DNA from 3 places in the Methylobacterium sp. BI1 genome. Region 1 is predicted to be linked to each of the others. Evidence: predicted binding sites of a transcription regulator. Region 1 holds the regulator's gene; each other region holds the start of a gene.
The links. Region 1 encodes LexA, which represses DNA repair genes until DNA is damaged. Its sites were predicted from a motif close to TGTTCNNNNTGTGTTCNG; they were not measured.
Positions count from the first base shown of each region.

Region 2: the regulator LexA is predicted to act here: its motif matches at 7,687-7,704, upstream of AC1MGR_RS19610 (PA0069 family radical SAM protein).
Region 3: the regulator LexA is predicted to act here: its motif matches at 7,068-7,085, upstream of AC1MGR_RS05665 (ImuA family protein).

Region 1 is NZ_CM155267.1:3,595,862-3,605,462, forward strand. Features, by position in the region: gene AC1MGR_RS16995 (F0F1 ATP synthase subunit B family protein) at 1-328, shown strand, start outside; gene AC1MGR_RS17000 (ABC transporter ATP-binding protein) at 457-1,383, shown strand; gene AC1MGR_RS17005 (ABC transporter permease) at 1,380-2,141, shown strand; gene AC1MGR_RS17010 (alpha/beta fold hydrolase) at 2,159-2,923, opposite strand; gene AC1MGR_RS17015 (outer membrane beta-barrel protein) at 3,075-4,352, opposite strand; gene AC1MGR_RS17020 (FkbM family methyltransferase) at 4,698-5,528, shown strand; gene sfsA (DNA/RNA nuclease SfsA) at 5,560-6,267, opposite strand; gene AC1MGR_RS17030 (DUF937 domain-containing protein) at 6,410-7,207, shown strand; gene lexA (transcriptional repressor LexA) at 7,397-8,149, shown strand; partial or broken gene AC1MGR_RS17040 (ComEC/Rec2 family competence protein) at 8,143-9,561, opposite strand.
Region 2 is NZ_CM155267.1:4,147,174-4,156,774, reverse strand. Features, by position in the region: gene AC1MGR_RS19645 (4-(cytidine 5'-diphospho)-2-C-methyl-D-erythritol kinase) at 1-290, opposite strand, end outside; gene AC1MGR_RS19640 (tetratricopeptide repeat protein) at 372-2,225, opposite strand; gene AC1MGR_RS19635 (electron transfer flavoprotein-ubiquinone oxidoreductase) at 2,390-4,051, opposite strand; gene AC1MGR_RS19630 (uracil-DNA glycosylase) at 4,283-5,185, shown strand; gene ypfJ (KPN_02809 family neutral zinc metallopeptidase) at 5,289-6,200, shown strand; gene moaB (molybdenum cofactor biosynthesis protein B) at 6,286-6,843, shown strand; gene AC1MGR_RS19615 (hypothetical protein) at 7,042-7,563, opposite strand; gene AC1MGR_RS19610 (PA0069 family radical SAM protein) at 7,732-8,856, shown strand; gene AC1MGR_RS19605 (ribonuclease HII) at 8,822-9,451, opposite strand; gene AC1MGR_RS19600 (glycosyltransferase family 4 protein) at 9,519-9,601, opposite strand, start outside.
Region 3 is NZ_CM155267.1:1,167,045-1,176,645, forward strand. Features, by position in the region: gene AC1MGR_RS05630 (zinc metalloprotease) at 1-113, shown strand, start outside; gene AC1MGR_RS05635 (hypothetical protein) at 301-522, shown strand; gene AC1MGR_RS05640 (hypothetical protein) at 663-917, shown strand; gene AC1MGR_RS05645 (BA14K family protein) at 1,027-1,773, opposite strand; TPP riboswitch at 1,922-2,030, shown strand; gene thiC (phosphomethylpyrimidine synthase ThiC) at 2,109-4,001, shown strand; gene AC1MGR_RS05655 (TY-Chap domain-containing protein) at 4,022-4,591, opposite strand; gene AC1MGR_RS05660 (Y-family DNA polymerase) at 4,711-6,285, opposite strand; gene AC1MGR_RS05665 (ImuA family protein) at 6,188-7,042, opposite strand; gene AC1MGR_RS05670 (collagen-like protein) at 7,274-8,164, shown strand; gene AC1MGR_RS05675 (molecular chaperone DjiA) at 8,322-9,047, shown strand; gene AC1MGR_RS05680 (N-acetylmuramoyl-L-alanine amidase) at 9,044-9,601, shown strand, end outside.

The DNA.
Region 1 (9,601 bases):
TGCCGGCGTCCTCGCCGACTACAAGAAGCGCCGCGCCGACGCCGAGCGCGAGGCCGAGGCCATCGTGGCGTCCGCCCGTGAGGAGGCCCAGCGGATCGCCGACGAGGGTCACGCCCGCCTGAACGACTTTATCGCTCGCCGCACCAAGTCGGCCGAGACCAAGATCGCACAGGCCGAGGTCCAGGCGACCGCCCAGGTCCGGGCCGCCGCCGCCGACGCAGCCGTGAAGGTCTCGGAAGTCATCCTGCGCGAGCGCATGCAGGGTGAGACGGCCGAAGGTCTCGTTCGCCAGAGCCTCGGCGAGGTCCGGACCCGTCTGCGGGCCTGATTTTTCCCTCTGCGACACCACGGAAAGCCGCCGCGAGGCGGCTTTCTCGTTTTTGGGGCCGTCCCACGTCGGCGGCGTGCTAGAAGGCCGCCCCGATCGCGCCGGCACCATGCCGCAGCGGAGTCCCGATGCAGCCGATCATCTCGATCCAGAACCTGTCCAAGGTCTACGCCTCGGGCCTCAAGGCCCTCGACGGAATCAACCTCGATATCGCCGAGGGCGAGATCTTCGCGCTGCTCGGGCCGAACGGAGCCGGCAAGACCACGCTGATCAGCATCGTCTGCGGCATCGTCACGGCGAGCGCCGGCCGCATCCTCGCGGGCGGGCACGACATCGCCCGGGACTACCGCCGGGCCCGTCGGCTGATCGGCCTCGTACCGCAGGAACTCACCACCGACGCCTTCGAGACGGTGTGGGCGACGACGAGCTTCAGCCGCGGGCTCTACGGCCTGAAGCCGGATCCGGCGCATATCGAGCGTATCCTGCGCGACCTCTCCCTGTGGGAGAAGCGCGACGCGCGGATCATGACCCTGTCGGGCGGGATGAAGCGGCGAGTCCTCATCGCCAAGGCCCTCAGCCACGAGCCGCGGATCCTCTTCCTCGACGAACCCACCGCCGGCGTCGACGTGGAACTGCGCCGCGACATGTGGCGGCTCGTACGCTCGCTGCGCGACACCGGCGTCACCATCATCCTGACCACGCACTACATCGACGAGGCCGAGGAGATGGCCGACCGCATCGGCGTGATCCGCAAGGGCGAGATCATTCTGGTCGAGGAGAAGGCCGAGCTGATGCGCAAGCTCGGCAAGAAGCAGATGACGCTGAACCTGCAGGAGCCGCTCGCCGCCCTGCCCCCGGCCCTGGCGCGGCACGATCTCACGCTGAAGCCGGACGGGCAGGATCTGGTCTACACCTACGACACCAAGGGCGAGCGCACCGGCATCACGGCGCTGCTGGCCGACCTCGCCGCCGCCGGCATCCGCTTCCGCGACCTCCAGACCAGCCAGTCCTCTCTGGAGGAGATCTTCGTCGACCTCGTGAAGGAACGCGCATGAACTGGTACGCGGTCCGCGCCATCTACGGTTTCGAGATGGCGCGCTTCTGGCGCACGGCGCTGCAGAGCATCGTGGCGCCGGTCATCGCCACCTCCCTCTACTTCGTGGTCTTCGGGGCGGCCATCGGATCGCGGGTCGCGTCCGTGGACGGGGTCGCCTACGGTGCCTTCATCGTGCCCGGGCTGATGATGCTCTCGCTCCTGACCCAGAGCATCGCCAACGCCTCGTTCGGCATCTACTTCCCGCGCTTCGCCGGCACGATCTACGAGATCCTGTCGGCTCCGGTGTCGCCCCTCGAGATCGTACTCGGCTATGTCGGCGCGGCGGCGTCGAAGTCGATCCTCATCGGGCTCATCATCCTGGCTACCGCCGCCCTGTTCGTACCCCTGCGGATCGAGCATCCCTTCGTGATGGCGCTGTTCCTGCTCCTGACGGCGGTCACCTTCAGCCTGTTCGGCTTCCTGATCGGCCTCTGGGCCGACGGCTTCGAGAAGCTGCAGCTTGTGCCGCTCCTCATCGTGACGCCGCTGACCTTCCTCGGCGGCAGCTTCTACGCCATCGAGATGCTGCCGCCGTTCTGGCGCGCCGTGAGCCTCGCCAACCCGGTGGTCTACCTGATCAGCGGCTTCCGCTGGGCCTTCTTCGGCACCTCGGATGTCGGTGTCGGCATCAGCCTCACGATGGCATTGGTCTTCCTGATCCTGTGCTTGGCCGGCGTGACCTGGATCTTCCGGACCGGCTACCGCCTGAAGAGCTGAGGCGCGGCGTCGCCCATTCAGGGGCGCTTGGCCAGGAAATCGAGGACACCCGTCCGGTGGCCACGGTCGCCCACGGCCGTGCTGTGGTCGCGGTTTGGCAGTTCGAGGGCCGTGCCGTTCGGGAACAGGGCCGCCAGCGCCGGACCGGAGCCCGAGACGGTGTCGAGGGTGCCGGTCGTCACCAGGGCCGGTGCCCGGATCTCGGCGACTTCGGCCCGTGACAGGGCCTGGCGCGATCCGCGCATGCAGGCGGCCAAGGCCCTCAGGTCGCTCTTCGTCTGCTCGGCGAAGGTGCGGAACGCGGCGGCCGTCGGATTCGGGGCCGGGGCACCGGGCTCCGCCTCCAGGGCCTCCGCGATCCCGTCCGGCAGGCCTTTGCCCTCCACGAGGTGCAGGCCGAGGCCGCCGAGCAGCAGCGAACGGACGCGCTCCGGCGCATCGAGGGCGAGGAACGCGGCGATGCGTGCGCCCATCGAGTAGCCCATGATATCGGCGCTGGGGATCGCGAGATGGTCGAGCAGGCGGCGGGCATCCTGGGCCATCAGATCCGCGCCGTAGGCCTCGGGGTCGTAGAGCTTCTGGCTCTCGCCGTGCCCCCGGTTGTCGAAGGCGATTGTGCGATAGCCCGCCTGGGTCAGGGTCCGGACCCACAGCGTGTTGACCCAGTTCACCGCATGGTTCGACGCGAAGCCGTGGATCAGCAGGACGGGATCACCCGACCCGCCGACGGCCGGGACGTCGATATAGGCGAGGGTGATACCGTCGGAATCGAAGCGCTGCATAAGCTCGGGCCTTATCGGGCGGGGCATGGTCCCGCCTCCTTGGACCGCTGCGCGCGCGGACGGAAGCCCTTCGGTGACGCGAGGCCGCAAATGAAAGCGGCGGCAGGTTTCCCTGCCGCCGCGTTTCGTCGAACCGGACCGTCGGATCGGATCAGAAGGTGATGCCGGTCTCGATCATGTAGCGCTCCTGCGAGGTCTTCAGGCCGGTGCGGCCGAAGCCGGTGCCGGCGAGACCCGGGACGATGGTGCTGATGTTGTAGAGCTGAACGGTCGAGAACTCGCCGCGGATGAAGTAGCGGTCGAAGGTGAAGGTCGGCGTCACCGTGAAGGAGAACGCCGAGCTGCCGGGACCGTAGAGGACGCTCGACTGACCGGCGAAGTTGCCGCGGGTTCCGCTCTGGGTGATGTACTCGACGCGGCCGGCCAGGGCGAAGTTGTCGGTGAAGGCGTAGCTGGCGAGCAGCGCGCCGCCGACGGTCTCGGCACCGGCGAGGCCGAGAACGGTATTGCTCTCGACGTTCGTGTACTGGACGTACGGCGTCACGATCCAGGGACCATCGGCGTAGGTGTAGTTGGCGCTGATGATGCTACTGTTCTGCAGCGTCTGGGGCGTGGCGAACTGGTAGCGCAGGCCGCGCGAGGTGAGGCCGTCGAAGTTGGTGTAGCTGGAGAAGTGCGTGCCGCCGTTGATGCCGACCGTGTTGGCGGCATCGATCTTGTAGGTGATCGCACCCGTGATCCAGTTGATCTCACCCGAGTAGAAGCCGTCGGTCGCGGCGAACGAGGCGGCCCACGGACCGTCCGAGTAGTTCACCTGAACGCCCTGGTTGATCACGTTCTCCTGGTTGAACAGGAGGCCGCGCGAGATGTTCAGGTTCTGGAAGGTGAAGGGAAGTTCCGAGCCGATCAGGGTCGGCATGCGGCCGCCCTGGACCGACCAGTTGTCGTTGATCACGTACTTGCCGAACACGATCGGAACCGGGGAGAAGAGCAGGTCGGTCTGATCGAAGGCGCTGAAGATCGGTGCGCCGAGGCCCGGGATCGTGTAGGCGCCGAAGGCAGCATAGAACTGGAACGGACCGTCGGCCTTCTGGATGAAGCCCATGAGGTTCGAGAAGTCGGCGCGCGCACCACGGTCGAGCGGAATGCCCGGGGGCGAGAAGGCGGCCGAAAGCTGGTTCGTCTGCGTGTAGAAGTATCCGCTCACCGCACCGCCGACATAGATGTCGCCGAAGGCGCCGAGGGTCAGGCAGGATGGGTTCGGGTTCTGCTTGATGACGCCGCCATAGGCCGGGAAGGTGATCTCGGCCTTGCAGGGCGCGGGCGGGGCGGGAACCGCCAGCACCTTCGCCGGCATGTCGGCTGCGAAGGCGCAGACCGAGGACAGCAGGACGGCGGAAAGGGCAAGGAGCGAGCGGTGCATGGCCATGGGAACTCTGCAGGAGAATTTGCGTTGGCGTGACGTTCTCAAAGGTTCCCTGTTACGGCAAAGCTATCCTTTGTGCAGACGCCTATTTTTCAGGCAATTTAGGCTGCTCGAAACTGGTTTCAGTCGTGGTGTTGCCACAATGGAACAGGTCTGACCACCACATCCGGCCTCGAGGATTTCCGGCAGCTTCCCAGGCGTTTCGCAGGCTCGGTCTCGATTGCGACCGCCTCCCTTCGCTTGAACCCGCTGCGGCGCGCAACTCAGTGCCGGATTTCCAGCGCCCTGCCGCCATCTCTTGACGCCTTCGCTTGCCGCCGCGCCCGTGCGCTGGCATCAGCACGCACGATGAAAGACACGCAGCCCTACGGCACCTACGCTCCCACCGGCCTCGTCGCGCGCATCGCTCAGCAGACGGGACGGATCTCGTATGCGAGCTGGGCAGGGCGACGCCTCGCCCTGTTCCTGCGTCGGGTGGCGATCGGGCTCTTGCGCGGCGCGCCCTTGGACGTGGAGCGCTACGGCGCGCGCATGCGGCTCTACCCCTACAACAACAACTGCGAGAAGAAGGTGCTCTTCACGCCGCAGTTCTTCGACCCGGAGGAGCGCGAACTCCTTCGGGCAAAGCTTCAGCCCGGCTGCACGTTCCTGGATATCGGTGCGAACATCGGCGCTTACGCACTGTTCGTGGCGGCCTTCGCCGGGCCCCGGGCCCGGATCCTGGCCGTCGAGCCGCAGCCCGACGTGTTCGACCGCCTCACCTACAACATCGGTCAGAATCCGTTCGGGACGGTCAAGGCTGTGGCTTGCGCGATTGCCGACAAGGCCGGAGAACTCACCCTCTTCGTGGACCCGCGCAACCGCGGCGAATCGAGTTTGAAGATCGTCGGGACGAACGAGGGCGCGCAGATCCGTGTGCCTGCCGTCCCCCTGCTGGATCTCGCGCTCGGAGAGGGCATCGCGCGCATCGACGCGATGAAGCTCGACGTCGAGGGCGCCGAGGATTTGATCCTCGAACCCTTCCTGCGGGCCGCACCCGCAAGCCTCCATCCGCGGCTGCTCATCGTCGAGAACGGCACCGATCAATGGCAGATCGACCTGCCGGCCCTGCTCGAGCAGAACGGCTATCGCCGGATCGCCCGGACCCGCCTCAACCTGATCTTCGAGCGGGCGGACTGACGGGCTCGCGCCGCCTTTCTCGGACGCGCCCCTAAAGCACCGGGATGGCGTCGGCCACGGTGATTCCACCCGGCTCGATGCGGCAGCGATGGGCGTAAACGGCCACGCCGGCTGCCCGAGCGATCTGAAGGGCGCGGTCGAAGGCGGGATCGAGGTCCCGGGCGGCGTCGAAGCGGTCTGCCCACATCTGCACCACGATGATGACCATGGCGCGTCCCCCGGCCGCGACGACGGCCGCGAGGTCCGTCATGTGGCGGGCGCTGCGGGCGGCGACGCAATCCGGAAATTCCGCGAGACCCGGGCTGCGCATCAGGTGGCAGTTCTTCACCTCGACATGGCAGGGCGGCATCCCCTCCCCGGTGGCGAGGAAGTCGACCCGGCTGGCCCGGGCGTAGCGGACTTCGGGGCGCAGGGCGGTGTAGCCGGCCAGGGACGGCAGCCCGCCAGCGGCGAAGGCCTCCGCCACCAGGGCGTTCGGCCGCATCGTGTTGATCCCGACCCACTGCCGGCCGCCGGGCAGGTCGGCCTCCACCAGTTCCCACGAGAAGGGGAGCTTGCGCGTCGGGCTCCGGACGTCGGCCAGGAGGACCCGCGCGCCCGGCACCGCCAGTCCCAGCATCGCCCCCGGATTGGGACAGTGGGCCGTGATCAGGGACCCATCGGCGAGTTGCAGGTCGGCGAGGAAACGCTTGTAGCGACGCACCAGGCGCGCCTCGAGCAGGGGCGAAGGGAAGCGCATCGCGGGTCCGGGGCAAGAAACAGGTTGATGCGGGCTCCCGTCGGCGGGGAATCGGGCGGTCATGAGGCGCCCGGGCTGGTCAGTGCTGACCGGATGCGACAGAATTCGCAGGGCGCGCCCGGGTCGATGACCGGGAAAGCCGTTGTTCGTCCGCGAGGCCGCCATGTTCAATCTGTTCGACATCCTCCAGGCGCAGGCGGGCGCCAACGCGCAGGGATTCGGACGGCAGTTCGGCCTGTCGCCGGAACAGAGCCTGCGCGCGATGGAAGCCCTGCTCCCGGCCCTGACCATGGGGCTGCAGCGGAACGTCGCTCAGGATCCGACCGGCTTTGCCCATCTCTTCAATCTCGTCGGCCCCAGCGCACCGAAGGCGACGAGCGCGACGCCGCAGATGGACATGCTGGTCCAGCAACTCTTCGGCTCGCCGCATCTGAGTCAGGCGGTTCTGCAGCAGGCCGCCGCCGTCAGCGGCGTTGCGATGCCGGCCTTGAAGCAGATGCTGCCGGTCATGGCCGGCATGGTGGTGGCGGGGATCGTCCACGTCATGATCAACCAGGCGCCTGCCGCCGCGCCGGCCCCCCGTGCCGAGGCGAACCCGTTCGGCTTCCCGGCCACTGCCTGGTCGGAGATGATGCAGGCGTTCCTGAAATCCGGCGCCAGTGCCCCGGCCGCCGCACCCGAGACGCGGTCGCGTCCCGCGCCGGCACGGCTCGCGGCCCCGCCCCGGCCCGAGCCCGCTGCACCGGACAGGTCAGCCGCGGAGGCGCCGTTCGACATGATGCAGCAGATGTTTCAGACGGGCCTGGAGGTGCAGCAGGAGAATGCCCGCGCGATGCAGCGCTTGTTCGACACCTTCTGGCAGAAGCCCCGCGACTCCACCGGGACGGGCGGGAATGACTCCGGAGACCAGCCGAAGGCAGGCCGGACAGGACAGCACTAGGCCGGGCCCCGCTTCCGGCGATGTCGGCAGGGGCAGGCCCGAGCGAAGCAATTTTCGGCTATCGCACCCTTCCTCTTCGAGGCTCCCAGCAGGAACCCTTGCAGAACACTTACGGAACGTTTAACGTGTTCGTGGTTTGTTTCTGGTGCCATCCGCCGCGCTCCGTGGCGCTAACGAAGAGTGTCCCGCATGTTGACGCGTAAGCAGCTGGACCTGCTCCAGTTCATCCAGCTCCGGATGCGCGAGAGCGGCGTTCCCCCGTCGTTCGACGAGATGAAGGACGCCCTCGACCTGAAGTCGAAGTCGGGTATCCACCGCCTGATCACGGCTCTGGAGGAACGCGGCTTTCTGCGCCGGCTGCCCAACAGGGCGCGGGCCATCGAGGTCATCCGGATGCCGGAGAGCCTGGGCGGTCATGCGGGCGCCCCCCGCGCAGCCCCGGTTCCCGAGGTTCGTCGGTTCACGCCGAGCGTCGTCGAAGGCGGCAAGGGCAAGGGTCTGCCGGCCGGCGCCTCGGTGTCCCGCCTGCCGACCACGCAGGCCACCGACGAGAGCGGCCGGGCCGTGACGATCCCGGTCATGGGGCGGATCGCGGCCGGTACGCCCATCTCGGCCATTCAGGAGCAGAGCCATTCGGTGACGATGTCTCCGGATTTCCTGGCCGGTGGCGAGCACTACGCCCTGGAGGTTCGCGGGGATTCCATGGTCGATGCCGGGATCCTCGACGGTGATCTGGTGGTGATCCGTAAGCAGGACACGGCCAATACGGGCGACATCATCGTGGCTCTCATCGACGACGAAGAAGCGACCCTGAAGCGTCTCCGTCGGCGTGGATCGTCCATCGCCCTGGAAGCGGCCAACCCGGCTTATGAGACCCGGGTCCTCGGCCCGGATCGGGTACAGATTCAGGGGCGCCTCGTCAGCCTCGTACGCCGCTACTGAAGGGGTTCCCCGTCCGGTTCGTCGCCGGATGGATCCGACGGATCGCCGGCCCGCTCAAGGGTCTCTGCCACCGTCGACGGTGTCGAGGGCGGAACCGGCGTACCCGACGGTTCCATCGGCTTCCGCAACGGTGTCGCGCGCCAGGGTACGATTTCGCCGGAATGCTTCGCCGTGGCGAGAGACGGCCCATCGCGGGTGAATCGGATCGACGTCGCGCCGTGCGACCCTAAGAAATCCCGGTCGACGATGATCGAGGCGGCACAGCCTGCCGGTGCGGATTGCCGGGTGATCAGGATCGCGGCCCTGGCGCAGTCCTCACCGAGCGCACGCTTGTCGGTGGTCAGGGCGAGCACGCGGCCGTCGGGCGTCGTCAGGGTACAACCCAGGCGATTACAGCGCGAGCCCTCGAACCCGAGGACGTCCTGCACTCGTCGGTCGTCTCCGTCGGCCTTGAGCCATTGTGCGAGCACGAAGGGGGGCGGCCGTCCGAGGGTGGCGAGGCGCCCGTTGCGTTCGCGAACGGCCGCGCCCGTCCCCTCACGATCGATGTAGACGTCGTAGCGATCCGGAAGGGCCGCACAGGCGATGCCGATTGCTGCCGGAATGAGGCCGAGCCAGCGCAGCGACGAGGCCGGGAGGGTCAGGACGATCAGCGCGGCCGCGAGACAGCCGAGGGCACCGGTGCCGAAGGCCGGGACCACCACGACGGCGTTTCCGAAACCCGCGATCCAGGTGGAAATGGTCAGCATTCCCCGCACGGCGAGGCCCATCGCCCACCAGACCGGCTGATCCAGGGCGAACGGATAGGCCAGGATGCCCAGAACCGCCGACGGCATCACCGCGAGGGAGACCAGCGGCAAGGTGAGCGCATTTCCGATGAGCCCGAACGGCTGCACCGTCTGAAAATGGTAGGTGGCGAAGGGCGCGGTGGCGATCTGGGCCACGAGGGTCGTCGCCAGCGTGCCGAGGACCGCCGTGATCGCGAGGGCGAAGATCCGGGGCAGCGGGCCGGCACCGTCGCGTCGCAGCGCGCGTCCGGTGATGAGCGGCGCGCAGGCGATCAGGCCCGCGACCGCTCCGAACGACATCTGGAAACTCGGGCCGAGGAGACCGTCCGGCTCCCGGGCCAGGGCGATCAGGGCGGCGATCGCCAGGTTGCGCATGCTGAGCGCTGGGCGGTCGACCAGGATCGCGCCGAGCATCACCAGGGTCATGATCAGCGATCGCTCGGCGGCGATGTCCCAGCCGGAGAAGACGCAGTAGGCCGTCACGCCCACCATGGCGACGGCCGCGGCGATCTTCTTGATGGGCCAGTTCAAAGCCGCGAACGGGACGATGGCCAGCAGTGCCCGCACGAGCCAGAACACCACGCCGGCGGCCAGGACCATGTGAAGGCCCGAGATCGAGACCACGAGGTTGCGGATTGGCTTGCACAGGCGCTACGACGGCTGA
Region 2 (9,601 bases), 550 kb from region 1:
GGCAGGCGCTTCACGAGATGGAAGGTGCCGTGGCGCAGTCCGGGCCGCCGGCGTGCGAGGTGACGCGCGGCGCGGATGACGAGGTTGTCGTCGAGGGGGCCGGCCGGACCGGCCGTCGGGCCCGAAACGGTCAGGCCCAGTTCGGGTCCCGGCTCCAGGCTGAGCGTGTCGCCGGCCCCCGTGAACGCCACGAGACTTTCGAGCTCGTGGTAGCCGTCGCCGGCCCGGCGGCCGAGGACGTGAAGCGTCAGGTTGATCTTCGCCGGAGCGCGGGTGACGAGAAGGGACACGGACACTCGGGGCTCACGGATCGGGCAATCGCGGGGCCGGTCTGACCCCGCGATGCGCGTTCCGTCAAGCCTTCGCGCCGTTCAGCCGCCGCTCTTCTTGTCGGCAGCGCCCGGAGGCTCGTTCGGAGCCGGAGCGCCCTTCGGCAGTTCCGGATTGACCTTGCCCTCCGGCGGGTTCTCGGCGGTGGCCGCGGGCTTGTCGAGTTCCGGCAGTCCGTCCTTCAGCTTGGCGTTGATCTTTTCGAGATCGTCCGGCTCGGGGTTCAGGTCCTTGGCGTGCTGCCACTGGAACTTGCCCTCCAGGCGACGGCCGGCACGCCAGTAGGCGTCGCCGAGATGGTCGTTGATGGTCGGGTCGCCAGGCTTCAGCTCGATCGCCTTTTCCAGCTCGCGCACCGCGTCGTCCCAGCGGCCGAGGCGGAAATAGGCCCAGCCCAGGCTGTCGATGATCATGCCGTCGCGCGGAGCCGCATCGACGGCCTGCTTCAGCATCGTGAAGGCCTCGTCGATGTTCATGTTCTGGTCGACCCAGGAATAGGCCAGGTAATTCAGCACCTGGGCCCGGGCGCCCGGCTGGCTCGCGGGGACCAGCTCGAGGGCCTTCTTCAGATCGGCCTCGGCCTTCGGCCATTGCTTGGCGCGCTCGTAGGCGGTGCCGCGGAAGTAGAAGGTCGTCCAGTAGTTCGAGGCGGGCTTGTCGCCGATGAGCGCGATGGCGCGGCTGTAGGTCTCCGCCGCTTCCTCGTACTTCTTGCGCGAGCGCTGAACGTTGCCCAGCGCCGTGACGACGTCGATGTCGTCCGGATGCGCCTTCATCGCGGCATCGAGATGGGCGATGGCCTCGTCGCCCTTGCCCATTTGCTCGAGGTTCAGTCCGACCTGGACGTCGGCATTGAGGCGCAGGGGCGAGGTGGTGGGGATCTGCGAATAGGCTTCGTTCGCCCGCTCGGTCTGCTTCATCCGGTCGAGGATGTCGGCGAGGGTGAGCCGCGCGAGCGCATGCTCGGGGGCGAGGTAGAGGGCGAGGCGCAGGTAGACCACCGCCGGCAGCTCGTCGCCCTGGGTGGAGCCGGCCGAGCCGAGGCCGTACAGCACCTCGCCGGCGCCTTCCTGCGCCGAGTTGACGAGGCGGCTGAGGGGCTTGCCCTCCTTGAGCTTGGTCAGGGCGTCGCGCACGATGGGGTGGCGCGGCAGGAGTTTGTCGAACTCGGTGTAGGCCTGGATCGCGAGGTCGGTGCGGCCGGCCTGAGCCTCGAAGCGGGCATAGGCGTCGACGATGCGCAACGTGTTGCGGTCGGCGTCGTAGGCGGCCTTCAGGCGACGCTCCGCCTCGGCCTGATCCCCGACGAGGCTGGCGATCAGCCCGGCGTGGAAGTCGCGGAAGGTGTTGTAGTAGCGCTCGCCCTTGAGCTTGTTGATCGTCTCCAGCGCGCGCTTGCCGTCATTGGCCCCGGCGAAGGCCCAGGCGGTGAGCAGCGTTCCGGTCAGGTCGGCGGCAGCCCCCCGGCCGCTGCGCGCAAAATTCTGGCGCGCCTGGGCGAACTGTCCGGCCTTGATCTGGCGCACGCCGAGGGCGAGCTGGGCGAGGCCGTTCGAGCCGTCACGGCTGGTCAGGCGCTCGGCGGCCCGGAAGGCGTCCGGCAGGGAGCCGTCAGCGAGCAGCGACACGAAGGCGCGCTCAAGAAGCTCGGCATTGCGTGGATCGGCCTTCACCGCCTCGCGGTAGTAGCTCGCGGCGGCCGCGGTGTCCTTGGAGGCCCCGGCGATGTAGGCGGAGAGGAAGTTGCCCTCCAGCGACTCGGCCGGCTCGTACTCGGAGATCGGAGCGGATTCCCGCGGCTGGGCCGCGTAGGCCGCCGGCGAGCCCGCGAGGCAGACGGCGAGGGCCGAGAGGACCCGGCGGCCGGTCCGGCTGGTTTTGGCTGTTCCGTTCATGGGCACCGATCACGGCTCCTGCGCACCGGCCATCTCGGCGGCCGGGCTCGATTGGGGCGGGACACTGGACTCTTACCGCCATCCTCGCAAGGCATAAGGATGGCGGCCCCCGCGCCCGCCATCCCTCCTCGTCCGACCGTGATCCGGCGGCGTACCGACCGCCCTCACATGTTCGGGTAGTTCGGTCCGCCCGGACCTTCCGGGGTCTCCCAGTTGATGTTCTGGTTCGGATCCTTGATGTCGCACGTCTTGCAGTGGACGCAGTTCTGGGCGTTGATCTGGTAGCGGACGCCGTCGCTGGCTCCGGTATCCGCCACCCATTCGTAGACGCCGGCCGGGCAGTAGCGCGCGGACGGTCCGCCGTAGACGTCGTGCTCGGAGGCTTTCTGCAGCTCCATGTTCCGAACCTTGAGATGGGCCGGCTGGTCCTCCTCGTGGTTGGTATTGGAGAGGTAGACCGAGGAAAGCCTGTCGAAGGTCAGCTTGCCGTCCGGCTTCGGATAGACGATCGGCTTGACCTCGCTCAGTGGCTTCAGCGTCGCGTGGTCCGGCTTGCCGTGCTTCAGCGTGCCGAAGGGCGAGGCCTCTAGGATCGTGTTCGACCACATGTCGAGACCGCCGAGGCCGACGCCGACCAGCGTCCCGTACTTCGACCAGAGCGGCTTCACGTTGCGCACGCGCTTCAGGTCCTGGCCGATGGCGCTGTCGCGCCAGCCGTTCTCGTAGGTGACGAGCTCGTCGCCCTGCCGACCCGACTCCAGCGCCTGTGCCAGGGCCTCGGCAGCCTGCATGCCGGAGAGGACCGCGTTGTGCGAGCCCTTGATGCGCGGCACGTTCACGAAGCCGGCGGAGTCACCGACGAGACATCCGCCGGGGAAGACCAGCTTCGGGACGGACTGCCAGCCGCCCTCCATGATGGCGCGCGCGCCGTAGCCGATGCGCTTGGCTCCCTCGAAGGTCTCGCGGATCATCGGGTGCGTCTTGAAGCGCTGGAACTCCTCGAACGGCGACAGGGTCGGGTTCTCGTAGTTCAGGTGCGTGACGAAGCCGACCGAGAGCAGGCCGTCGTCGAAGTGATAGAGCCAGGAGCCGCCACCGGCCTTGTTCGGCAGCGGCCAGCCCATGGTGTGCTGCACGAGGCCGGCCTGGAACTTGTCGGGGTTGAGCTGCCACAGCTCCTTGACGCCGAGGCCGTACTTCTGGTGGTCGCTGTGGGCGTTGAGCTTGAAGCGGTCGATCAGCGCTTTGGTCAGCGATCCGCGCGCGCCTTCGCCGAAGACCGTGTACTTGGCCCGAAGCTCCATGCCGCGGGTGTAGTCGTCGCGCGGCTCGCCGGATCTGCCGATACCGAGGTCGCCCGTCGCGATGCCCACGACCGCGCCGGCCTCGTCGTAGAGGACCTCCGAGGCCGGAAAGCCGGGATAGATCTCGACGCCGAGTTCCTCGGCCTTGGCACCGAGATACTTCGTCACGTTGGAGAGCGAGCCGACGAAGTTGCCATGGTTCGACATCAGCTTGGGGAAGAACAGGTTCGGCATGGTCACGCCGCTGTTCTTGGTCAGGAACATGAACTCGTCGCGCTCGACCGCCGTCTTCAGCGGGCGCGCCTCGTCCTGGCGCCAGCCGGGGAGCAGGCCGTCGAGACCGGAAGGATCGATCACCGCACCGGACAGGATGTGGGCGCCGACCTCGGAGCCCTTTTCCACCACCACGATGCTGACGTCCGGCGCCAGCTGCTTGAGGCGGATGGCAGTCGCGAGTCCGGCCGGACCGGCGCCCACGATCACCACGTCGAACTCCATCGCCTCGCGTTCGGGCAGCGCCATCCGTCATCCTCCTGTCGTGCATCCGCTTTCCGCGGGCGCGTTGGTCGTGCGATCCCATGTTTGGCGATCACTCTCAACCCATTCCAAGTTTGGAACGCAAGCCGAGTTAAGGACGCAAGCGTCCCTACGCCCGGGGATGACGGGGGGTGACGATGTCGCGTGGGGCAAAAGGTGGTGCGCGGCGTCGCATGCCCCGTTGTCCACAGCTCGCTGAGGCGCCACATCAGGAACATGAGCCAGGGTGACGACCGACAGCGGGATCTGATCGTGAACCTCGACTTCCACGTCGAGGCCGGTCTCGACCTGTTTCTGGACGAGGTGCCCCACGATCGCTTCGCGGAGGTCGATGCGCCCGAGCCAGTGCGCGCCGCCCCGAGCCGTCCGGCCCCCGACAGACAGGTCGCCGAGAGACAGGCGCCCGACCCCGACCGTCCCGCCCTCGACGATACCTTCCGCACCGAGTTGCCCCCGCGCCGGCCGACACCGCCGCCGACCCGAACCTTCGGACAATCGGCGTCGGCCAAGCCCGGCGAGGCCGCGGGCGATGCCCGCGCGCGGGCAAAGGACGTGCAGACCCTGGAGAAACTGGAAGCCCTGCTTGCCGGCTTCGACGGCTGCCCCCTGAAGTTCACCGCCAAGAACCTCGTCTTCGCCGACGGCAATCCGGCGGCGAAGTTGATGTTCATCGGCGAGGCGCCGGGGGCCGACGAGGACCGGGTGGGCAAGCCGTTCATGGGCCGCTCGGGCAAGCTCCTCGACCGCATGATGGCGGCGATCGGCCTCGACCGGACGAAGGCCTACGTGACCAACATCGTGCCGTGGCGGCCACCGGGGAACCGTAACCCGACCCCTCAGGAGGTCTCGATCTGCAGGCCGTTCATCGAGCGGCAGATCGAACTCGCCGATCCTGACCTCATCGTCTGCCTCGGCAGCCCGGCGACCCAGGCGATCACCGGCACAAAGGACGGTATCCTGAAGGCGCGCGGTCGCTTCTACCCCTACCACGTCGGGGGGCGCGAGATCCGCGCCCTGGCGACGCTGCATCCGGCCTATCTTCTGCGCCAGCCGTTGCAGAAGCGCCTCGCCTGGCGGGACTTCCGGACGCTGCGCGCCGCCCTCGACGGGAAGGCGTGAGCCCGCTAGGGCCAGCGCCCAAGCGGAACCGTATCCCGCGACCGCGACTTACTTCACGCGGGCGTGTGTGACGCCGCGTGGCCGGACAGGGTGTAACGAGATCATGCGCTGGGAAGATTTCCGCTCGTCGGACAATGTCGAGGATCGGCGCGGCGAAGGTGGCGGCGGCGGTGGGTTCGGCTTTCCCGGCGGTGGCGCCGGTGGCCTCGGCATCGGCACCATCGTCATCCTGTGCATCATCGGCTGGGTCACGGGCATCAACCCGGCGATCCTGATCGGCGGGGCCGAGCAGATGTCCGGCGGCGGGCGCCCGCGCCAGGAGCAGGTCGATCCGCAGACGCAGGCCCAGCGCAAGACCAAGCCCACCGACGAGAGCGGCCGTTTCGCCGCAGCGATCCTCGGCAATACCGAGGACGTGTGGAAGGAGGTTCTGCCGAACCAGACGGGCCGACAGTACCGGCCGACCGCGATGGTTCTGTACACCGGTGGTACGCGCAGCGGTTGCGGTTCGGCCCAGGCCGCCATGGGGCCGTTCTACTGCCCGATCGACAAGAAGGTCTATCTCGACACCTCCTTCTTCAAGGAGATGGAGCAGAAGTTCGGCGTGAAGGGTGACTTCGCCTACGCCTACGTTATCGCCCACGAAGTCGGACACCACGTCCAGGACGAGCTCGGCATTCTCGGCAAGGTCCAGGGACGTCAGCAGAACGCATCGAGCAAGACCGAGGCGAACCAGCTCTCCGTGCGCATCGAGCTCATGGCCGACTGCCTCGCGGGCGTCTGGGCGAAGAATTCCAACGACAAGTACAACGCCCTCGAGCAGGGCGACATCGAAGAGGCGATGCAGGCGGCGAGCGCTATCGGCGACGACAAGCTCCAGAAGCAATCGCAGGGTTATGCCGTGCCGGATTCCTTCACGCACGGTTCGTCCGAGCAGCGGATGCGCTGGTTCATGACCGGCTATCGCAGCGGCCAGACGAAATCCTGCGACACGTTCCGGGCCGCGCGTAACTGAGGTGCAGCCGACGCGCTGTCGGGGAGTGGGGCTTTCGCGTACGATCGTTCCCGTCCCACCCGCGTTCGGTTGAAGGCATTCCATGATGGTCGCATCCGATAAGACCCGCAGCTTCATCCCGCTGGCGATCGCGGTTCTCACGGTGTCGGACACCCGGACGGACGAGGACGACCGCTCCGGCGACACCCTCGTCGAGCGCCTCAGGGCCGGCGGTCATTCTCTGGCGGCTCGTGCCATCGTTCCCGATGAAGTCGCGGCGATCCGCGAACAGGTCGAGACATGGAGCCGGGACCCGGCCGTCGACGTGGTCATCACCACGGGCGGCACGGGGTTCACGGGACGCGACGTGACGCCCGAGGCGATCGAGCCGCTGTTCGAAAAGCGCATGGACGGCTTCTCGGCCGTCTTCCACCGTATCTCCTACGACAAGATCGGGACCTCGACCCTGCAATCCCGCGCGACCGCAGGGGTCGCGAACGCCACCTACATCTTCGTGCTGCCCGGCTCGCCCGGCGCCTGCCGCGACGCCTGGGATGGCATCCTGGCCGCGCAGCTCGACTACCGCCATCGCCCCTGCAATTTCGTCGAGATCATGCCCCGCCTGGACGAGCATCTGCGCCGCGGCGCATCCATCTCGGTCTAGGGATCAAACTGGCCCGGACGCATCGATCCGCGATCGGTCTCCCGGGTCGAAGACCATCAGCATTCTCCGCAGCCATCGGGCGCTCCGGATTCGCCGCTGAAAGACGTGATCACCGAATTGCTGCGCCGTTCAACCGTCAGGAGAATGCGGCGGGTCGGTTGGCGAAACTATCGGGCGGCTTGGTTTCCCGCTTAAGCCTCAAGCCCTGTCGAGACGCGCGGAGAGCCGACGGGCCTTCAGGCGGCGGGCGAATTTCGGACCGGCGAGCAAGCGGTCGCGCCTGACGAGATCGCCGGGCCGTGGGGCGGTCACGCCGATCACGCTTTCCCCCCGCGCGGCGATCCGTGCGGGCAGGCCGGTATGCGGACGGCGCAGGCGGGCCAGCGAAACGTCGGGTCGGGCAGTGCCGATGAACCGATCAAGGAGGCGGATCCAGCCCTCGGCCGGAACGTCGCCAGCTTCGAGGCACAGGAGCCAGTCCCGGCGGGCGGCCTTGGCGCCGGCCGACCAGGGCGAGGCACCGCGCCCGCGGAGAACGACCTTGGCACCGGTCGCCTCCGCAACCGTTTCGATCGTCGCATTCGCCGCGGCCACGATGATCACCGCATCGCCGACGAGCCCCGCCGCGACGCCAGCCACCAGCGCGCCGAGGGTATCGACAAGCTGATCGATGGAATCGGGATCGGTGGGCCGGGTCACGGAGATGAGAGCCGAGATCATGCGCGCGCATACCGCATTTTTGCGTCGCGCAAAGCCATCGCATGGCGACGCATCGCCGGCGGAGGGGTGGAAATGCTGAGTGACAGCCGATCTGCCTGAAATATCCGCAGTCTCGTTGTTGTATGTTCGTGATATGTTCTCATCCGTCTCAACGGATGAGCCTGTTCCATGCCCGATGCCATCTCCGGCCCTTCGCAGCTCGGCCTGGGTTCGTCACATCGGCTGCCCGCAACGACGCCACAACCGGCCGTCCGTAGGGGTCGGGGGGCCACGGCCAATCCGAGTGGACGATTCGAGGCAACGCACCGGGAGGCCTTCGACGACGGATGGTCCGGTACCGACGAAGCGGCGCCCCTGCGCACGGAGGTGCGACCGGAGCACGCCCGGACCCTCATCACCCGCAACACCTCGCCCGATATCTCGTTCGACCGCTCGATCAATCCCTATCGCGGCTGCGAGCATGGCTGCGTCTACTGCTTCGCCCGCCCGAACCACGCCTATGTCGGCCTTTCGCCGGGACTCGATTTCGAGACCAAGCTGTTTCGAAAGGTCGATGCCGGCGCCCTGCTTCAGCGGGAACTGTCGGCTCCCGGCTACAGTCCGGCCACCATCGCCCTCGGTACCGCCACGGACCCCTACCAGCCGATCGAGCGGGAACATCGCGTCACCCGCGCGGTGCTGGAAGTCCTGGCGCGCTTCCGCCACCCCGTCGGAATCGTGACGAAGTCGAACCTCGTCGTGCGCGACCTCGATCTCCTAACCGATCTCGCGCGGGACGGCCTCGTGAAGGTGGCCATCTCGGTGACCACCCTCGATCCTATCCTGGCACGCAGGCTGGAGCCGCGCGCGCCGCATCCGCAGAAACGCCTGGATGCGATCGGCCGCCTGAGCGCGGCTGGCATTCCCGTGATGGTCATCGCCGCGCCGGTCATTCCTTCGCTAAACGACCACGAGCTTGAGGCGATCCTCGCCGAGGCGCGCGAACGCGGCGCGGTGGAGGCGAGCCACGTTCTCCTGCGCCTGCCGCTCGAGCTCGATGACCTCGTGAACGACTGGTTCGCCGAGCACTACCCCGGTCGCCAGCGCCACGTCATGTCGCTGGTCCGCGCTGCGCGGGGCGGAAAAGCCTATGATGCGAGCTTCGGCACGCGAATGACCGGTACCGGCGCCTATGCCGACCTGATCTGCCAGCGCATGCGACTGGCCCGGCTGCGCCTCGGCTATCCCGAAGTCCGACGGCGCCTGCGCACCGAGCTGTTCAGGGTGCCGACGGACCAGTTGAGCCTGTTCTGACATCGTAGGCGCGCGTGAAGCTGAGGCGGTGATGGGGTGAGCGGCCGCGGCGTGCGAGGCCGGCGAGGTGGAGGCGCGTGCCGTAGCCGACATTGCTCGCCCAGCCGTAATCCGGGTAGCGGCCGGCCAGCCGCCGCATCAGGGCATCGCGCAGGGTCTTGGCCACGATGGAGGCGGCGGCGATCTGCGGCACCAGCCGGTCGCCCCCCACCACGGCGTGGCCCGGGAGGGTCAGGCCCGGAACCGTATCGCGGCCGTCGACCCAGACCGGCGCGTCGAGGTGGAGCGCGAGGACCGCGCGCCGCATGGCGTCGAGGGTGGCGGCGCGTACGTTGATCCGGTCGACCAGGGCGCGCGACCCGGCTGCCACCGCGACGCGGGCCCGGGCCCGGATCAACGGCGTCAGCGCCTCGCGCTCCGCCGCCTTCAGACGCTTGCTGTCATCGAGGCGCGCCAGGATCTCGGGCGGAAACGCGGCCGGCGCGAACCATACCGCTGCGACGATCACCGGGCCGCAGAGGGCGCCGCGCCCGACCTCGTCGCAGCCGATCACGACTGGGTAGGTCTCCGCCAAGCATGGGTCGAAGGGCGGCATCGGGCAGGGTCCGGGGCAGGGGGCGGATCCGTTTCCCCTAGCGTGGGTGGCTAGACGGGTCCACGCATCAGCCGAGTTCCACGATGCCTTGCGACGTCGAAGCCGCGGCCCGGAGGCGCGCGGGCGTGCTGCCATGGGCGCGGGCGATGT
Region 3 (9,601 bases), 2.4 Mb from region 1:
TCTCCGCCGCCTTCACCCGGCCGCTGTTCCGCGCGAGCCTGCTGTTGACGGACCTGTTCGGGATCGATCTCGCAGATGTGATCGCAGGGTTCCGGCTGGTGCGCCTGTGGTGATCCGCTCCGTCAGGACGAGAAGCGCGAACGGAAGACTTCAGCCCATCGCCGGATGATCTGCCGGCGCGGTATGTACGTTAACGAGCGCAGCCGTACTCTTGCGATGCGTGCTGGGGCCAGCGCGCTGTTCGTCTCGAATTCAGGAGCGACGCACCGGCCTTCACGATCCTCGAGGCGGGAGCGGGTCATGCGGGAGGATGCACCGGGGCATTGGACGCCGTCGTCCGGCTACCGCGTACTGCTCCTCGACACTGCCGGTCGCGTCCTTCGCACCAAGTCGCTCGCGAGATGCACCGAGGCGGAGGCGCTGGATCGGGCGCGGGCCTTCATGGACGGCCGCTCCGTCGAACTCTGGGACGCGGGGCGCCTGATCCGGCGGCTCGAGGCCCCGCACAATCCGACGGCGTAGACCAGGGCGGGCGGCCCGGGTCCGGCCGCGGCGTTCCGGCCGCAACGTTCCGGACCCCTGGGAACCGGGCTTTCGTGCTAGGTGCGCTCGGCCACCGGATTCCGACGCGATCCGGCGCGGCCCGGTGGAGAGACCCTGCGATGGCCCTCAAGACGACGTTCCTGGTGCAGACCTTCGTGCTGAAGCGCAAGCGGCTCTCGCCGGGCGACCGCGAGGTGGCGGTGACGGAGAGCGGGGCCCTGAAGAAGGCCGAGGCGATGGCCGCGCGCTTTCCCGGCACGGCAGCGATCAAGGTCGTGGCCGACGACGAGACGGGGGAACTGGAGAGCGCCGCGATCCTGGGCAGCTTCGGCGAGGTGCCGGACGACTTCGCCGAGAGCCTGCAGGGCTCGTGAGGCGGAACGCGTCCCGGCCTTCGCAGACCTCGAAGGGGCCTTCAGGACGTAAAAAAGGGCCCCGCCGCGTGGCGGAGCCCCTTCCGATGGGTAGGGAGCCCGTCAGCCGTTACGGGCAGGCGTGGCGCTGGCCGTCATTACCGAGATAGGTCCCGGTGCGGCGGTCGTAGGACCGGAAGCGCTGGACGCAATAGGCCACGTCCTCGCCGCTGGTCGCGACCTCCGGGCCGGCCTCGTAGCCCGTCGCGGCATAGCCGCCACCGTAGGGCGCGTAGCCGCCGTAATAGGCCGGTGCGTAGCCGCCGGCGTAATAGTCGTCGCCGTAATAGCCGCCATAGGCACTGCCGAGGCCGTAGCCGATCCCGGCACCGGCGAGACCCAGCCCGAGCCCGAGGCCCAGGCCGCCGTAGCCGCGGCGGTAGCCGTAGCCCCGTCCGGCATAGGCACCGCCCCGGTTGAACCCACCGCGGTTGAATCCGCCGCGATCGCCCCGGAAGCCGTTGCCGGCGGCCAGGCCCGCCCCGGCGCCGACGGCACCCACGCCGATGGTTCCGCCTCGGTTGAAGCCGCCCCGGTTGAAGCCACCCTGCGCAAGGCCGCCGCGGAAGCCGCCACCGCCGAAGTTGCCTCCGACATTGCCGCCACGGAACCCGCCGCCCTGGGCGAGGCCGCCGCGGAAGCCGCCGCCGCCGAAGTTGCCGCCGCGGAAGCCGCCGCCACCCAGGCCGCCGCCGTGGAAGCCGCCGCCACCGCCCCGGAAGCCGCCACCGCCGCCACCCGGACGCGCGTCCGCGGCGGCGGGAATCATCGAGAGGGCTCCGACCAGGGCGGCCGAGGCCAGGAATATGCGTTTCATGGGAGAACCTGTGGTTCGCGTGCCGACCCCGAGGGTCGAACTTCTGGTGAACGAACGCGGGGGCTGACGATAAAGTTCGTTTCGCACCCTATTCGCCGCACGGCGTCGGGCCGGCGATTGACAAATCGGCCGCCGCCCTCGAATCTGGAAACATTCCGAGGGGGGCTCCGAGTACGGGAGCTGAGATTGGGCGCGTCGCCCTGACCCTTGAACCTGATCCGGTTCGTACCGGCGGAGGGACGGGAATCTCCTCGACGACGCGTCACCCCAGGCGTCATCCCATCCGACCCCGCCGCCGATGAACCGGATCGTCTCCCACGCCAGGAGCGAAACCGATGAATGCACCCGTTCTCCCGAAGGACCTTCCGCAGGGCCAGCCCCAGGCTGTGACCACCGGCCCGATCATGGGCTCGCGCAAGGTCTACGCTCCCGTGGCCGGGCACGACGACATCCGGGTGCCGTTCCGCGAGATCACGCTCAGCGATCCGAAGGAGGCCCCGGTGCGGGTCTACGATCCGTCGGGCCCCTACACGGAGACGGATGCCAGGATCGACCTCCATGCCGGCCTGCCGCTGGTGCGCGAGCCCTGGATCGCCCGGCGCGGCTACGCCACCGTGACGCCGCGAGCCGTCAAGCCCGAGGACAACGGCTTCGTGCCCGAGGACAAGCTCGTGGCCCCCTGTCCGGCCACCCGCGAGATCCGCAAGGCCGGCCCGGGCCAGATGGTGACGCAGTACGAGTTCGCCCGCGCCGGGATCATCACCGAGGAGATGATCTACGTCGCCAACCGCGAGAACCTCGCCCGCCAGACGATGCTGGAGGGCGCGCAGGCCGCGCTCGCCGACGGCAACAGCTTCGGCGCCGCGCTGCCGGCCTTCATCACGCCGGAATTCGTCCGGGACGAGGTGGCCCGGGGCCGCGCCATCATCCCGGCCAACATCAACCACCCCGAGGTGGAGCCGATGGCGATCGGCCGCAACTTCCTGGTGAAGATCAACGCCAACATCGGCAATTCCGCCGTGACGTCGTCGGCCGCCGAGGAGGTCGAGAAGCTGGTCTGGGCGACCCGCTGGGGCGCCGACACGGTGATGGACCTCTCGACGGGCCGCAACATCCACAACATCCGCTCCTGGATCGTGCGCAACTCGCCCGTTCCGATCGGCACCGTGCCGATCTACCAGGCCCTGGAGAAGGTCGGCGGCGACCCGCTGAAGCTCGACTGGGAGGTCTTCAAGGACACGCTCATCGAGCAGGCCGAGCAGGGCATCGACTACTTCACGATCCATGCGGGCGTGCGCCTCGCCCACGTGCCGCTCACCGCGCGCCGGGTCACCGGCATCGTCTCCCGCGGCGGCTCGATCATGGCGCGCTGGTGCCTCGCCGGTCACCGCGAGTCGTTCCTCTACGAGCGCTTCGACGAGATCTGCGACATCATGCGGGCCTACGACGTCTCGTTCTCCCTGGGTGACGGCCTGCGCCCCGGCTCCATCGCGGACGCCAACGACGCGGCGCAGTTCGCCGAGCTGGAGACCCTGGGCGAATTGACCAAGATCGCCTGGGACAAGGGCTGCCAGACCATGATCGAGGGCCCCGGCCACGTGCCGATGCACAAGATCAAGGTGAACATGGAGAAGCAGCTCGTGGAGTGCGGCGAGGCGCCGTTCTACACCCTCGGCCCGCTGACCACGGACATCGCCCCCGGCTACGACCACATCACCTCCGGCATCGGCGCCGCGATGATCGGCTGGTTCGGCTGCGCCATGCTCTGCTACGTCACCCCGAAGGAGCATCTCGGCCTGCCCAACCGCGACGACGTCAAGGAAGGCGTGATCACCTACAAGATCGCGGCCCATGCCGCCGACCTCGCCAAGGGCCACCCGGCGGCGCAGCTGCGCGACGACGCCCTGTCGCGGGCCCGGTTCGACTTCCGCTGGGAGGACCAGTTCAACCTCTCCCTCGACCCGGACACGGCCCGTGCCTACCACGACGAGACCCTGCCGAAGGACGCCCACAAGGTCGCGCATTTCTGCTCGATGTGCGGCCCGAAGTTCTGCTCGATGAAGATCACGCAGGACCTGCGCGCCGAGGTGCTGGCGATGGAGGCGGCCGGGCAGGTCTTGGGCGAGGCCGCGCCCCTGAGCGCGGCCGAGCGCGAGGCCGGCATGGCGGCGAAATCGGCCGAGTTCCAGGCCGAGGGCGGCAAGCTCTACGTCGACGCGGCGGAATAGGCCGCTCGTCCCCGGATCGGTCACCGGCGTTTGACCGGTCCGGGGCAAGGACGAAGGGGAAGGATCGCCCTCGGTGCCTTGAACGCGATTTGGGTGTCCGACCGGGCGCCGTACGCGTCATGGAGCGTGCTCAGCATGAGCGTGGCCGCGACGTCGAAATCAGGCGGCGTCCCGAGGGCGATCTCCCGGACATAGTTCCTTACCGGATCGGCCTGAGCGAAGCCCAGTCGGGCAAGGGCCTGGGCCGAAGGCTGCGAGAGTTCGAAGCGAAGGGTGTCCGTCCTGGGGCCATAGGCCGCCGAGGAGGCTTCGCAGTGCATCTGGGTATCCGAATCGAAGAAGATGCACTGGACGTAGCTCTGGCCCACATGTGCATCGCTCACGACGAGGAAACGATCCCGCGAGGTGGAGGTCGGGCCGAGCCGGTGAATGCTGCGCAGCCGCTCGACGACGGCGCATCGATGGGTCGCGACAAATTCCGCGCGTCCGCGATCCGCCGGGGCTGCGGCCGACACGGAACCGGCGGCGATCACCACCAGTGCGGTCCCGATGGATCGAAGGCCGACAGGCATCCCCGGGGTGGCATTCATCCTGGCGATTCCAGAACCCGACCGATGCGTGCGAGCCACGCGAGAATGCGCGATCTTTCGCGCAATGCAATCTTAAATTGCGTCGATGGCCTCGGCCGGGCTTGCCGGGACGATGCCGCTCACGCGAACAGCCCGTGCACGAACCAGCGCGCGGGCGTCTCCATGGTGGGGAAGCCCTCGCGGTAGACCCAGAGGCGGCGGCCGGCCTCGTCCTCGACCACGTAGTAGTCCCGCAGCGGACCCGGCGCCCGCCACCACTCGTCGGCGATGCGCTCGGGCCCGTCCGCATGGGCGACGCGGTGCAGGCGGCGGCGCCAGCGGAAGCGGTGCGGCGGACCGTCGGGGGCGAGGGCGATGACGTCCTCGGCGGCCTCGCCCCGGCTGAGCAGCACCAGGGGCCGGGGCGGCAGGCATGGGCTGGACGCCGGATCGGGCCGGGCTGCCGGCGCCGGGCGATCCGCCCGCCAGGGTTCCACGAGGTCGGCCCGCTCGGGCAGGTGGCTCGCGCGAAAGCCGAGCCGCATCATCCGCCGCCCGAGGCGCTGGCGCAGGGCATCGCCCAGGGGCCCGGCGCCGCCCCCCTCGGCCGGCGTCTCCACCAGCAGGCCCTGACGCGGTGCGATCGTGCCCGTGGCGGTGACCGCGAGGCCCACGGTCTCGAAGCCGAAGCCGGCATCGAGGGCCGGGCCGAGGCGATCGAGGCGCAGGCTCAGCAGGCGTGCGAGCTGGGCCGGGCACCGGCTCGGCAGGCTCATCCCGAGGTCGAGGGTCCGCACCACCCCGTCGACCCGGGTCAGGGACAGCCGCAGCGCCCGGGCTCCGAGGCCGGCCGCCTCCAGCCGGGGAGCCAGCCCCTCCATCAGGCCCGTGGCCGTGGCGACGATGGTCTCCGGCAGCCCGATCGGCTCGAGGAAGCCGCGCACGGCCTCGAAGTCGCGCGGGTCCTCGGCCGTGACGAGGGGCTCGGGCCGGCGGCCGAGGGCCTGGTCGAGGCGCAGCAGCAGGGTCTCGCCGAAGCGCCGGGCCAGGGGCGCCCGGGGCGCGGCGGCGAGGTCGCCGATCCGGCGCAGGCCGAGGCGGGCCAGGGCCTGCGCCGTGCCCGGATCGAGGCGCAGGGCCGAGACCGGCAGGGCCTGCAGGGCCTCCCCGTTGCATCCGGGCGCCACCAGGCCGCCGCCGCCGTAGCGGGCCAGGGCGAAGGCGCAGGCGGGCGTGTCCGCGAGGGCGATCCGCGCCGGGATCGCGCCCGCGCACAGGCGCTCGGCGAGGTCCGCCAGCACCTGCGCCTCGCCCCCGAACAGGTGGCTCGCCCCCGCGATGTCGAGGAAGAACCCGTCGCCGCCCTCCGCCGGGCCGTAGGGCGCCACGATCGGGGTGTAGCGCTTGGCCCAGAGGCAGAGCCGATGCAGGGCGGCCGCGTCCGCCTCCGGGTCGGCGGGATGGACGGAGACGGGCGTGCCGATCCGGGCCCGGGCCCGGGCCAGGGTCTCGCCGGGCTCGAGGCCGAGGGCCCGGGCGGCGGCGTCCACCGCGATCAGGCGCAGGCCGTTGGCCTCCATCGCGGCCACCACCAGGGGGCCATCCTCCTGAGCGCCGTCAGCCCGAGCGCTGGACGCGCCGGTCGGGCAGGCCCGCGCCCGCCTCAGCCGCGTGACCGGCCAGTGCTCCAGCCAGACCGAAACGATGCGCGGCATGATCCCACTCCAGAAGCCAGTGTCCGGTCCGCCCATTGCGGCTTCGGTCGAGGGTCACCTGCCAGCATGGCCGCTCGATGCAGCCGAAGCGGTCGCGCAGGGCTTTGCCGGCGGCGACCCGCCAGCGGGTCGCCGCCACGTTGGGGCTCTCCGCCTCGGGGGGCCGCAGCACGAGGAGGAGCAGGTCGGTTCGCCCGGCCGCCAGGTGGAGCCGGCGGCTCTGGGCCAGGGGCAGGGCGGCGTCGACGAGGCCCGCCACCGCGGCAATCCCCTGCGCCCGCAGGGATTCCTCCAGGGCCCGGTAGGCGTCGCCGTCGCTGGCCACCTCGAACAGCAGGAGCCGCCCCGGGTCGAGGCCGAGGCCGGCGAGCCCGTGCCCGTAGGGGAGGGGGTGGCCCTGGCCCACCACCAGCAGGGCCTCGCCCCGCACCCGGGCGAGGTGGCGTGCCACCAGCGCCAGGGCGAAGCCGAGGGCCGCCGGCTCGTCGCCCACCTGGGCGGGGGCGATCTCGTGCAACTGCCCGAGGGCGAGTCCACCCTGCGCGAGGCGCGAATCCACGTCGTGGATGCCGAAAGGAAGGGCCCCCCGGAGGACCGAGGCCCCTCCGTGATGGGCCACGAGGTCGCGCAGGGCGGCCAAATCCACGGGTTTCCCGTCCAGGGGCTCGGAATCCCGGGACGGCGATGCCCCATCCGCCCGGTCCGTCGACGCCATCTCGGTCTCCGCATCGGGAGGGTCTTCAGGGCTCTGTTTCATCGGCTCCGCTCCTTCCCGCTACGCTAAGAACAAAACAGGAACACACTCAATCGGTTTCCGGGGCGATTCAGAATTTCGCTGCGGCTCAAGGACTTGGCCTGTGGAAGGCTGTGGATGCCTGTGGATGGCGTCCCCCGAGCCCGCCTCCGTGCCACCCTTGACCCTGTGGCGAGGGCAGGGCAGCACTCCTCACCTGCCGCGCACAAGACGCGGATCAGCCGGGAGAACTTCATGCGTCTCGCTCGTGCCCTCGTGGTCCTGTCGGGCCTGATCACCGTCGCGGGAGGGCTCCCTGCCGCCGCGCAGACGGCGGCCCAACCCGGGGGCGATGCGTCCCGGGCCGCGTCCAAGGGGCGCCGGCCCCAGGTCGTGTCGCAGCCGATCCAGGTCTACGATGCCCGCTTCGAGAACGGGGACCTCCGCATCTCCGGCAGCGTGCGCAAGCCCGGCACGGTGGTGGTGCTCGACGAGGACATCTCGATCATTGCTGACAGCCGGGGCCGCTTCGTCTTCCGCCTGCCCTACGTGCCCACCAACTGCATCGCCACCCTGAAGGCGGGCGAGGACGAGCGCGAGGCGGTCATCGCCAATTGCGGCCCCGCCGGCCAGCCCGGCCCCAAAGGCGAGACGGGGCAGAAGGGCGAGACGGGCGACAAGGGCGAGACCGGTCCCGCCGGCCCGCAGGGCGTCGCCGGCCTGCCCGGTCCCCAGGGACCGAAGGGCGAACCGGGGATGAAGGGTGAGGCCGGCCCCAAGGGTGAGCCGGGGGCCAAGGGTGAACCGGGTCCGAAGGGAGACACGGGTTCGAAGGGCGAAGCCGGACCGAAGGGCGAGATGGGTGCGAAGGGGCCGGCCGGCGAGCGCGGCCCGGTGGGTCAGAAGGGCGACGCCGGTCAGGCCGCCCTGGCGACCGCCGCACCCGCATCCCCGTTCCGGGTGGTGCGCCAGGACACCTGCCCGGCCTCGGGCTGCGCGATCTCCTGCGAGGGCACCGAGATCTTGGCCTCGGCCCTCTGCCTGAAGGGCGGCAGCGCCATCGTGACGGCGGGGGCCGACGGAACCTTGAGCGCAGCCTGCCCCAGCGAGAGCCAGGGCCTCGTCGGCCTCTGCGCCAAGCGCTGAGCGGACGCGCGACCCGGGCGATCGCCCCTCGCCGAAACGGAGCCGTCCGGTGTAAGGACGCGCTTCGTTTCGCGCCGAAGCCGATCCTGCCCGTGTCGATACCGTTCATGTTTCCTCACTCTTCCCGCCCCGTTCCCTGTGCCCGCGGGGTCGCCCGATGAGCGTGGGCATCTGGGGCAAGCTCGGCGGGGCCGGCCTCGGCCTCGCCATCGGCGGTCCCCTCGGCGGCCTCGTCGGCGGGGTGGCGGGACACTTCCTGGTCGACCGCGAGGGCGCGCTGTTCGGCACCACGCCGCGCGATGTGGTCTTCACCACCGGCCTCGTGGCCCTGGCGGCCAAGATGGCCAAGTCCGACGGCGTGGTGACGCCGGCCGAGGTCGAGGCCTTCGCCAAGGTGGTGCAGGTCGAGGAGCGCGCCCGACCCGGCGTGCAGCGCCTGTTCGACCTCGCCAAGGGCACGGCGAACGGCTTCGAGGCCTATGCCCGCCAATTGGCCACCACCTTCCACGACGAGCCGGCCCTGCTGGAGGACGTGCTCGACGGCCTGTTCCACATCGCCAAGGCCGACGGCGCCATCCACGAGGCGGAGGAGCGCTACCTGCGCGCAGTGGCGGAGACCTTCGGCTACGACGAGGCCGCGTTCCGCCGCATCGCCGCCCGCCACGTCCGGCTCACCGACGATCCCTACCTCGTGCTCGGCCTCGACCACGATGTCGACGATGCCGGGCTGAAGGCCGCCCACCGCGCCCTGGTGCGGGAGAACCATCCCGACCGAGCCATCGCGCGCGGCCTGCCGCCGGAGGCGGTGGCCATTGCCACCCGCCGGCTCGCGGCCATCAACGCCGCCTATGACCGGATCAGCAGCGAGCGGGGCCTCACGTGAAACCGACGCCCGAGAGCCCCGTCGCCACCAGCGTCCACCCGTCGCCGAACCACGGCGAGCGGCGCTCCGGCCCGGTCGACCACCTCATCCTGCATTACACCGGCATGGAGAGCGCCGCCGCAGCCCTGCAGCGCCTCGCCAACCCCGTGGCGGAGGTCTCGGCCCATTACGTGGTGCTGGAGGATGGCCGCGTGGTGCAGATGGTGCCCGAGGGACGCCGGGCCTGGCACGCTGGCCAGGGCTCCTGGGCCGGGACCGGCGACCTGAACTCGCGCTCCCTCGGCATCGAGATCGTGAATGGCGGCCACGCGGGCGGCCTGCCGGCCTATCCTCGTGCGCAGATCGAGGCCGTGATCGCCCTGTGCGGCGACCTCGCCAAGCGCTGGAGCCTCGCCCCGCACCGGATCCTCGCCCATTCGGACATCGCCCCCGAGCGCAAGGAGGATCCGGGCGAGCACTTCCCCTGGGAGACCCTCGCCCGTGCCGGCATCGGCCATTGGGTGCCGCCGGCCCCGATCCGCGACGGGCGGTTCTTCGCGCAGGGCGATGCCGGC